Regions from separate parts of the Marispirochaeta aestuarii genome, predicted to be linked through region 2. Evidence: riboswitches for the same ligand, from Rfam matches in the RefSeq annotation. Region 2 holds a riboswitch; the other holds the start of a gene.

Region 1 (3,405 bases), on a different contig from region 2:
CGTCATTGGTTTTGCCCGCAACCTTGTAGCCTTTCATTACGCCGTTGGGAGAGAAAAACCCCATGCAGGTATTGGCCACATTCGGGCTGACGCCGTAGGCCTCCAGTTCGGGAACATGAAGGTGACTGTGACAGCGGACAGGGCAGGACGCGCATCCGCCCATACGGACGGTGTATTTTTCGCCCGCGGGACCAAGGTCCTTGATGGCTTTCATGGTACGGTAGCCGATCTTGTTGACTTCCTCCGGCCGGACTTCTCCCGTTTCGATGGGATAGGGGGCTGCACCCCAGAAAAGCCCCTTCTGGGAAGTCCAGCGGCTGGAGGGATCATGGTACTCGGCCCAGGCCTGGGGAGTCGAGGGAACAACGTGCTGGTTGTTGGCCCCCACGATGGCAAAGGTATCCTTGTTCAGCTTGTGCCAGGCATTCCGGTCTCCTGCGATCTTTACCGAACCGGTTCCCATGACGCCGATGGCCTTGAGGTTCTTGGAGCCCATTACACCGCCGTGTCCGCCTGCGGAGTGGCTGGCGCCGGTCCGGATAACCGAAAGGTTGACCTGGTGTTCACCGGCCTGACCGATGGCCGCAACCTGGGAGCTTTTTCCCATGATGGCGGTAATTCCTGCAATCGTGTTGAAAGTCCCGTCTCCCCAGAAAACTGAGGCGTCTTCCAGGGTGACGTCCTGGTCGACTATCCTGAGCCATACCGGCCGTTTTGCTTTTCCCTGGATAATGACAGCGTCATAACCCGCGTACTTCATCTCCACCGCAAAGTGGCCGCCCATGTGACTGTCGGAAACCCCGTGGAAGGGATTGGAGGGAAGAAGGCTGGTAATATTGGTCCGTCCGGAACACATGGCTCCTGTTCCCGTAAGGGGACCGACGCCGAATATTATCCTGTTCTCCTCAGCGAAGGGATGGGTCCCCTGGGGAACCTCGTCCCACATTACCTTGTAGCCGATTCCCATACCGCCTATGTAGCGGGAATATTTTTCCGTTGATTCTCTTGTTATCTGTTCAGTGCTCAGATCCACTCGAAGAATGGTTCCTGCCCAACCGCCTTTTAATGCCATATCTCTCTACTCCTGTTGTTTATACCTGAAAATGCTCTTTGTACTTCTGAATCGCGTCTTCCCAGGACACATACTGCAGTGCACCGGTGGGACAGTCCTTAACGCAGGCTGTATAGCCGTGGCAAAGGATACACTTGGTGGAAACATTGGTTTCCGGATCAAGGGTAGGAATGCCCCAGGGACAGGCTCGAACGCAGGTTCCGCAGCCGACGCATTTTTCCGGGTCAACCTCCCGGGCCCCGGTTCCTTCGTGTTCGAAGATCGCGTTCTCCGGACATGCCAGCGCACAGGCGGGCTGTTCGCACTGCCTGCAGGTATCGGCAACAAGGGTAAAATTACCCATCTCTCCGGGGCCGTTTACCCAGTCCCCCCGTACCCCTTTGGGGCCGTAGGCAAAGTTCTGACTTACCTTGATTCTTGCGGTAACCTGACTGGCTTTACCGTCGTTTCCAACCGAGCATGTAGCTTCACAGACCAGACATCCGGTGCAGCGGGCTGATTCGTGGATAATCATTCCATCGGCGGTTTCAAAGACTTTGATGTCCTTGGACGTACAGCCCGGCAGCAGCCAGGACATGGTCGTAGCCCCGATGGCGCTGATTCCTGTGTACTTGAGAAAATCTCTGCGGGTAATTTTCTGGTTCAGCAGTTGTGATTGAGTTTCGGACACACCTTACCTCCCTGTATTTTCTCCTTTCCAAATACGGGAGGCACAGACGTTTCCATCGGGACCTGGCGTCCGACAACCCTGGGACGGGCGTCCTGTAGGTTAATCGGATCGGAGATATATATGTACATTCTAATCGAGATAAAAAGATATGTAAAGAAATAAGGAATAGAAAATCGTATAAATGGTCGTTCTCTGCGCAAAAAATAAAATAATTGAAAATAGATGTGAGTGTTTTACTAATAATGTGATATGGATTGTATTAATATTCTGACGTAGGGTTTTATCCTGCTGAAAATCCTGACGGCCCAGGATATGGGAAAAAGAGCAGTTTTTGGAGCTGCCCTTATTATCTTCAATATCGTATAATTTTCCTGTTATCCGGCACGGATAATCTGTTAAGGGGAGAAGTATTGCGTTGAGTGATTTTTCTGCTGCTGCAAGGGAGTTTTTTTCAAGATACGGAGAATTCGCCGCCTTGCTTGGGGGGCTTTCCCTTGTCCTGTTTTTCTTAACCCTGGTTGCCATACCCCTCATAATAGTATCCATTCCGGCTGACTACTTTATCCGGGACCCCGGAAGCCTGTCAGATAGACGGCATCCCGTATTGCGGGCAGCGGTTTTCGTCATAAAGAATTCCCTGGGTGCTGTTTTTCTTCTTGCCGGATTCGTCATGCTGTTTATACCGGGGCAGGGGCTTCTGACATTCATGATTGGCCTGATGCTGATGAATTTCCCCGGAAAAAGAATGCTTGAACTGAAGCTTATTCGGAAGCCCCGGATCAGGGAGGCCGTGAACTGGATTCGGGTAAAGGCGAAACGGTCGTCCCTGGAGCTTCCCGAATAGGGCTTCTCTCCCCGGGTCCTTTCTCCCCCGGGAAGGTGCATCGCATGGAAATATTCTGTATACTGTACCAGTGACCCGGAAATCCCCTTTCCCAGAGCGCGAACTGGCACGGCTTCTGATGGCTCTTCCCCGAATCGAAATCCAGAACCGCCTGTTAAAAGTCAGCGACAGGGAGCTTGCCCTGGCAATGCTGAATCTCGATGAAAATGAACGGTCAGGAATCTATGCGGCGGTGTCCCCCGAGAAAATCCGTAGGCTGCGGGAGGAACTGTCCATGCTGCGGCGGCTGAGGCTTCACAGAGAGGATTATCTCACGGCTCTCGCCAGGGTTATAAGCGTACTGGAAGGGCGGCCGTACACCGAGGTACTGCGCTCCTATATTCGTCCCAGGGGCCGAAGGCCGGGATAGACTTTCGATTACTTCAGACTCCGCCTGGCCCCTGCCAGGTCGGACTGAAAGGAGAGGAGCATATCCTCGATTTCACTGTTCGATATGGCCGACTGCTCTATCATTCGATTAAGGTTCTCTTTCAGGGCATCGTATTCCTGGAATACATCGAGTATGGACTGAACGTCTTCCTGGACGGCGTCGGCGTTGTTCTTGCTTTCCTGGGTTCTTTCCAGCAGTTTTTTTACGGTTTCTCTGCTGGAGGAGACTTCATTACTGATGGAGTGCAGAATATTTACCAGCTGAAAGATAAGGTCGATCATTTCGTGCAGTTGCCCTGATGCCTGGTTTACGATTTCCCTCGACTGCACACCGTGCCGGCGAATCTCTTTTGCTACAACTGAAAAACCCGCTCCCTCTTTTCCTACCCG
Region 2 (3,405 bases):
AAATTCAAACAGTATTACCAGTTCGGTTTTACCGGTACTCCCATCTTTCCGGAAAATGCCCTGGGAGCGGAAACCACAGGCAGTGTATTCGGACGGGAGTTGCATTCGTATGTCATAACCGATGCCATACGGGATGAGAAAGTACTGAAATTTAAAGTTGATTATAACGATGTTCGCCCAAAGTTTAAAAACATTGAAAGCGAGCAGGACGAGAAAAAGCTCACCGCCGCGGAAAACAAGCAGGCCCTGCTGCATCCCGACCGTATAACTGAGATTACCCAGTACATCTTGAATAATTACAGGCAAAAAACTCATCGTTCCCACGCCGGAGCCAAGGGCTTTAATGCCATGTTTGCCGTAAGCAGTGTTGATGCTGCCAAAGCCTATTATGAATCCTTTAAAAACATGCAGAAGGAACCCGACGGCAATAAAAAGCTGAATGTGGCCACCATATTCTCTTTTGCCGCCAATGAAGAACAGGACGCTGTTGGTGAGATCCTTGATGAGAGCTTTGAGGTTTCAGCAATGGAGAGCAGTGCCAAGGAATTCTTGAGCGCTGCTATAGCTGACTATAATACTGCTTTTAAAACCAACTTTGGTGTAGACAGCAGAGGCTTTCAAAACTATTACCGCGATCTCGCCCAGCGGGTAAGAAATCAGGAAGTAGATTTGCTGATTGTGGTGGGCATGTTCCTGACAGGCTTCGATGCACCGACTCTGAACACCCTGTTTGTTGATAAAAACCTGCGTTACCACGGCTTAATGCAGGCCTTCTCACGTACAAATCGTATTTACGATGCGACAAAAACCTTTGGGAATATCATTACTTTCCGGGATCTGGAACCGGCTACAGTCGATGCTATTACCTTGTTCGGTGATAAAAACACCAAAAACGTTGTATTGGAAAAAAGTTATAAGGAGTACATGGAAGGTTTTACCGATATCACCACCGGCGAGGCCCGCCGTGGATATCTGGATGTGGTAGCAGAATTACAAAGACGTTTCCCAAATCCTGAAGAGATAGAAAAAGAGAAGGACAAAAAAGAGTTCGTCAAACTCTTTGGCGAGTATTTAAGGGTTGAAAACATACTTAATAACTACGATGAGTTTGCCGGCTTGAAAGCTTTGCAAAACGTCAATCTGGATGACCCCGAGGCGGTCGAAGCATTTAAGGAAAGACATTATCTGGATGATGACGACCTCACCGAGATGAAATCCATTGATGTTCCATCAGAACGCTTGATTCAGGATTACCGTTCTACTTATAACGACACCCGCGATTGGCTGCGTCGCGAGAAAGACGCTGACCAAAGAGATTCTTCCGGTATTGATTGGGATGATGTGGTTTTTGAAGTTGACTTGCTTAAATCCCAGGAAATAAACCTGGATTACATTCTTGAACTGATTTTTGAAAACAACAAAAGGAACAAGAGCAAGGCAGAATTAATTGAAGAGGTGAGAAGACTTCTGCGTTCCAGCCTGGGCAACCGTGCCAAAGAAAGCTTGATGGTGGATTTTATTAATCAGACTGACCTGGATGATATGGACGACAAGGCAAGTATCATTGATGCGTTCTTTACATTTGCGCAAGCAGAACAAAAGCGTGAGGCTGATGAACTCATTCGTTCTGAAAGTTTAAATGAAGAAGCCGCAAGGCGTTACATTACATCATCATTAAAGCGAGAGTTTGCCAGTGAAAATGGTACTGAATTGAATTCAACTCTGCCTAAAATGAGCCCTCTTAATCCGCAATACAAAGCAAAAAAACAAAGTGTTTTCCAAAAAATTGCTGCATTTGTAGAAAAATATAAAGGCGTCGGAGGTCATCTATGACAAAAGCATTGTTTTTCCTGGTAGCGGCGATCCTGATACTCTCCATGTTCACCGGATGCCTGCCCAGGGAAACCCATCTGGCGGGAGAACGGCCCGCGGGCTTTCTTATGGGAATCTGGCACGGCTGGATTGCCCCAATCTCGCTGATAGTCGGGATATTCAGGCCCGGAGTCCGGGTTTACGAGCCCTTCAACAGCGGCTGGTGGTACGATTTCGGCTTCTACATCGCCATCATTTCCGGTTTCGGGGGAATCAGCCTGACCCGTAAAAAGGCATCCGCTCACAGACAAAACCTCTGATTAGCCTACAAGCTTTTCTTGCATTGCGCTCAATACGCATATATGATAAACCGTATAAAGATTTTCTTCGAACCGCCGGACCTGCAAGATATATATCCATGGTACGGCGGTCGATGGGTACAGCGGGAAACTGATGTGCCTCCCGTGATTGGAAAGGAGAGAATATCAAAGACCTGTTTAACCGCGAAATAAACTACCTGCGTATATCCATTACCGACAAGTGCAACCTGCGCTGCACCTACTGCATGCCCGACGGAGAAGTCCCCCGACGGAAACACTCGGACTTCCTGAGCTTCGAAGAGATTACCCGCATCGCAGAAGTCGCCGTCTCCCTGGGAATTCGAAAGGTGCGTCTGACCGGCGGAGAACCCCTGGTCAAGCGGGGAATATGTGATCTTGTCGCGATGCTGAAAGCCCTCCCCGGCCTGGAGCACCTTGCAATGACCACCAACGGGGTACTCCTGGGAAGCATGGCCCGGGAACTCAAAAACTCTGGCCTCGACAGCATGAACATATCCCTGGACAGCCTGAACCCTGAACGCTACCATCGGATAAGCCGGGTAGGAGACCTCAGCGTTACCCTGGCAGGAATCGAAAGCGCCCGAAGACTCGGCTTTCCCATCAAGATCAACACTGTGGTAATGGACGATACCCCGGAGGGGGAGATCGCGGCCCTGGCGGAGTTCTGCCGCCGGAACGGTTTCCGTCATCAGCTTATCAACCACTACAGCCTGAGCGCGGACAAGAAGGACAACTACAGCTTCGACAGACCGCCGAAATGCTCTGCCTGCAACAGGATCCGCCTCCTGGCGGATGGAAAGCTGAAGCCCTGTCTGCATTCGGACCATGAGGTTCAAGTAGATATGAACGACATTGCCGGTTCGATCCGGGCCACGATTGAGAAAAAACCCGAACGGGGCGGCATCTGCTCGAACCGCTCCATGGTCGAGATTGGAGGATAAGATGGAACTGAGCCACGTAGATGCCGCCGGCAACGCCCGCATGGTGGATGTTTCCGCGAAACCGAAGGTATTGCGCACCGCCTCCGCCGCGGGGAGCATCCACATGAAGCCGGAAACCGCGGAACTTATCCGGAAGAACGGAATACAGAAAGGGGATGTCCTTACCACCGCCAAGATCGCCGGCATCAACGGCGCCAAACAGACGGCAAGCTTGATTCCCCTCTGCCACAGCATCGCCATCGACCATGTTGACCTGGAGTTCGAAGTCTTCGAAAGCGGGGTTCATATCCGCTCCCGTGCGGTCTGCACGG

Evidence for each region. A riboswitch is a leader RNA that binds a small molecule or an ion and turns the genes downstream of it on or off. The one in region 2 is predicted to bind molybdenum cofactor.
Region 1: linked by a shared signal. The riboswitch ahead of B4O97_RS01455 (4Fe-4S dicluster domain-containing protein) and the one ahead of B4O97_RS08725 (GTP 3',8-cyclase MoaA) in region 2 are both predicted to bind molybdenum cofactor.

What each region holds. Positions count from the first base shown of each region.
Region 1 covers NZ_MWQY01000001.1:317,588-320,992, forward strand. The annotation lists gene B4O97_RS01450 (aldehyde ferredoxin oxidoreductase) at 1-1,072, opposite strand, end outside; gene B4O97_RS01455 (4Fe-4S dicluster domain-containing protein) at 1,092-1,742, opposite strand; molybdenum cofactor riboswitch at 1,747-1,868, opposite strand; gene B4O97_RS01460 (PGPGW domain-containing protein) at 2,158-2,586, shown strand; gene B4O97_RS01465 (FliG C-terminal domain-containing protein) at 2,705-2,995, shown strand; gene B4O97_RS01470 (methyl-accepting chemotaxis protein) at 3,004-3,405, opposite strand, start outside.
Region 2 covers NZ_MWQY01000008.1:153,915-157,319, forward strand. The annotation lists gene B4O97_RS08715 (HsdR family type I site-specific deoxyribonuclease) at 1-1,833, shown strand, start outside; gene B4O97_RS08720 (hypothetical protein) at 1,830-2,132, shown strand; molybdenum cofactor riboswitch at 2,186-2,307, shown strand; gene B4O97_RS08725 (GTP 3',8-cyclase MoaA) at 2,342-3,094, shown strand; gene moaC (cyclic pyranopterin monophosphate synthase MoaC) at 3,096-3,405, shown strand, end outside.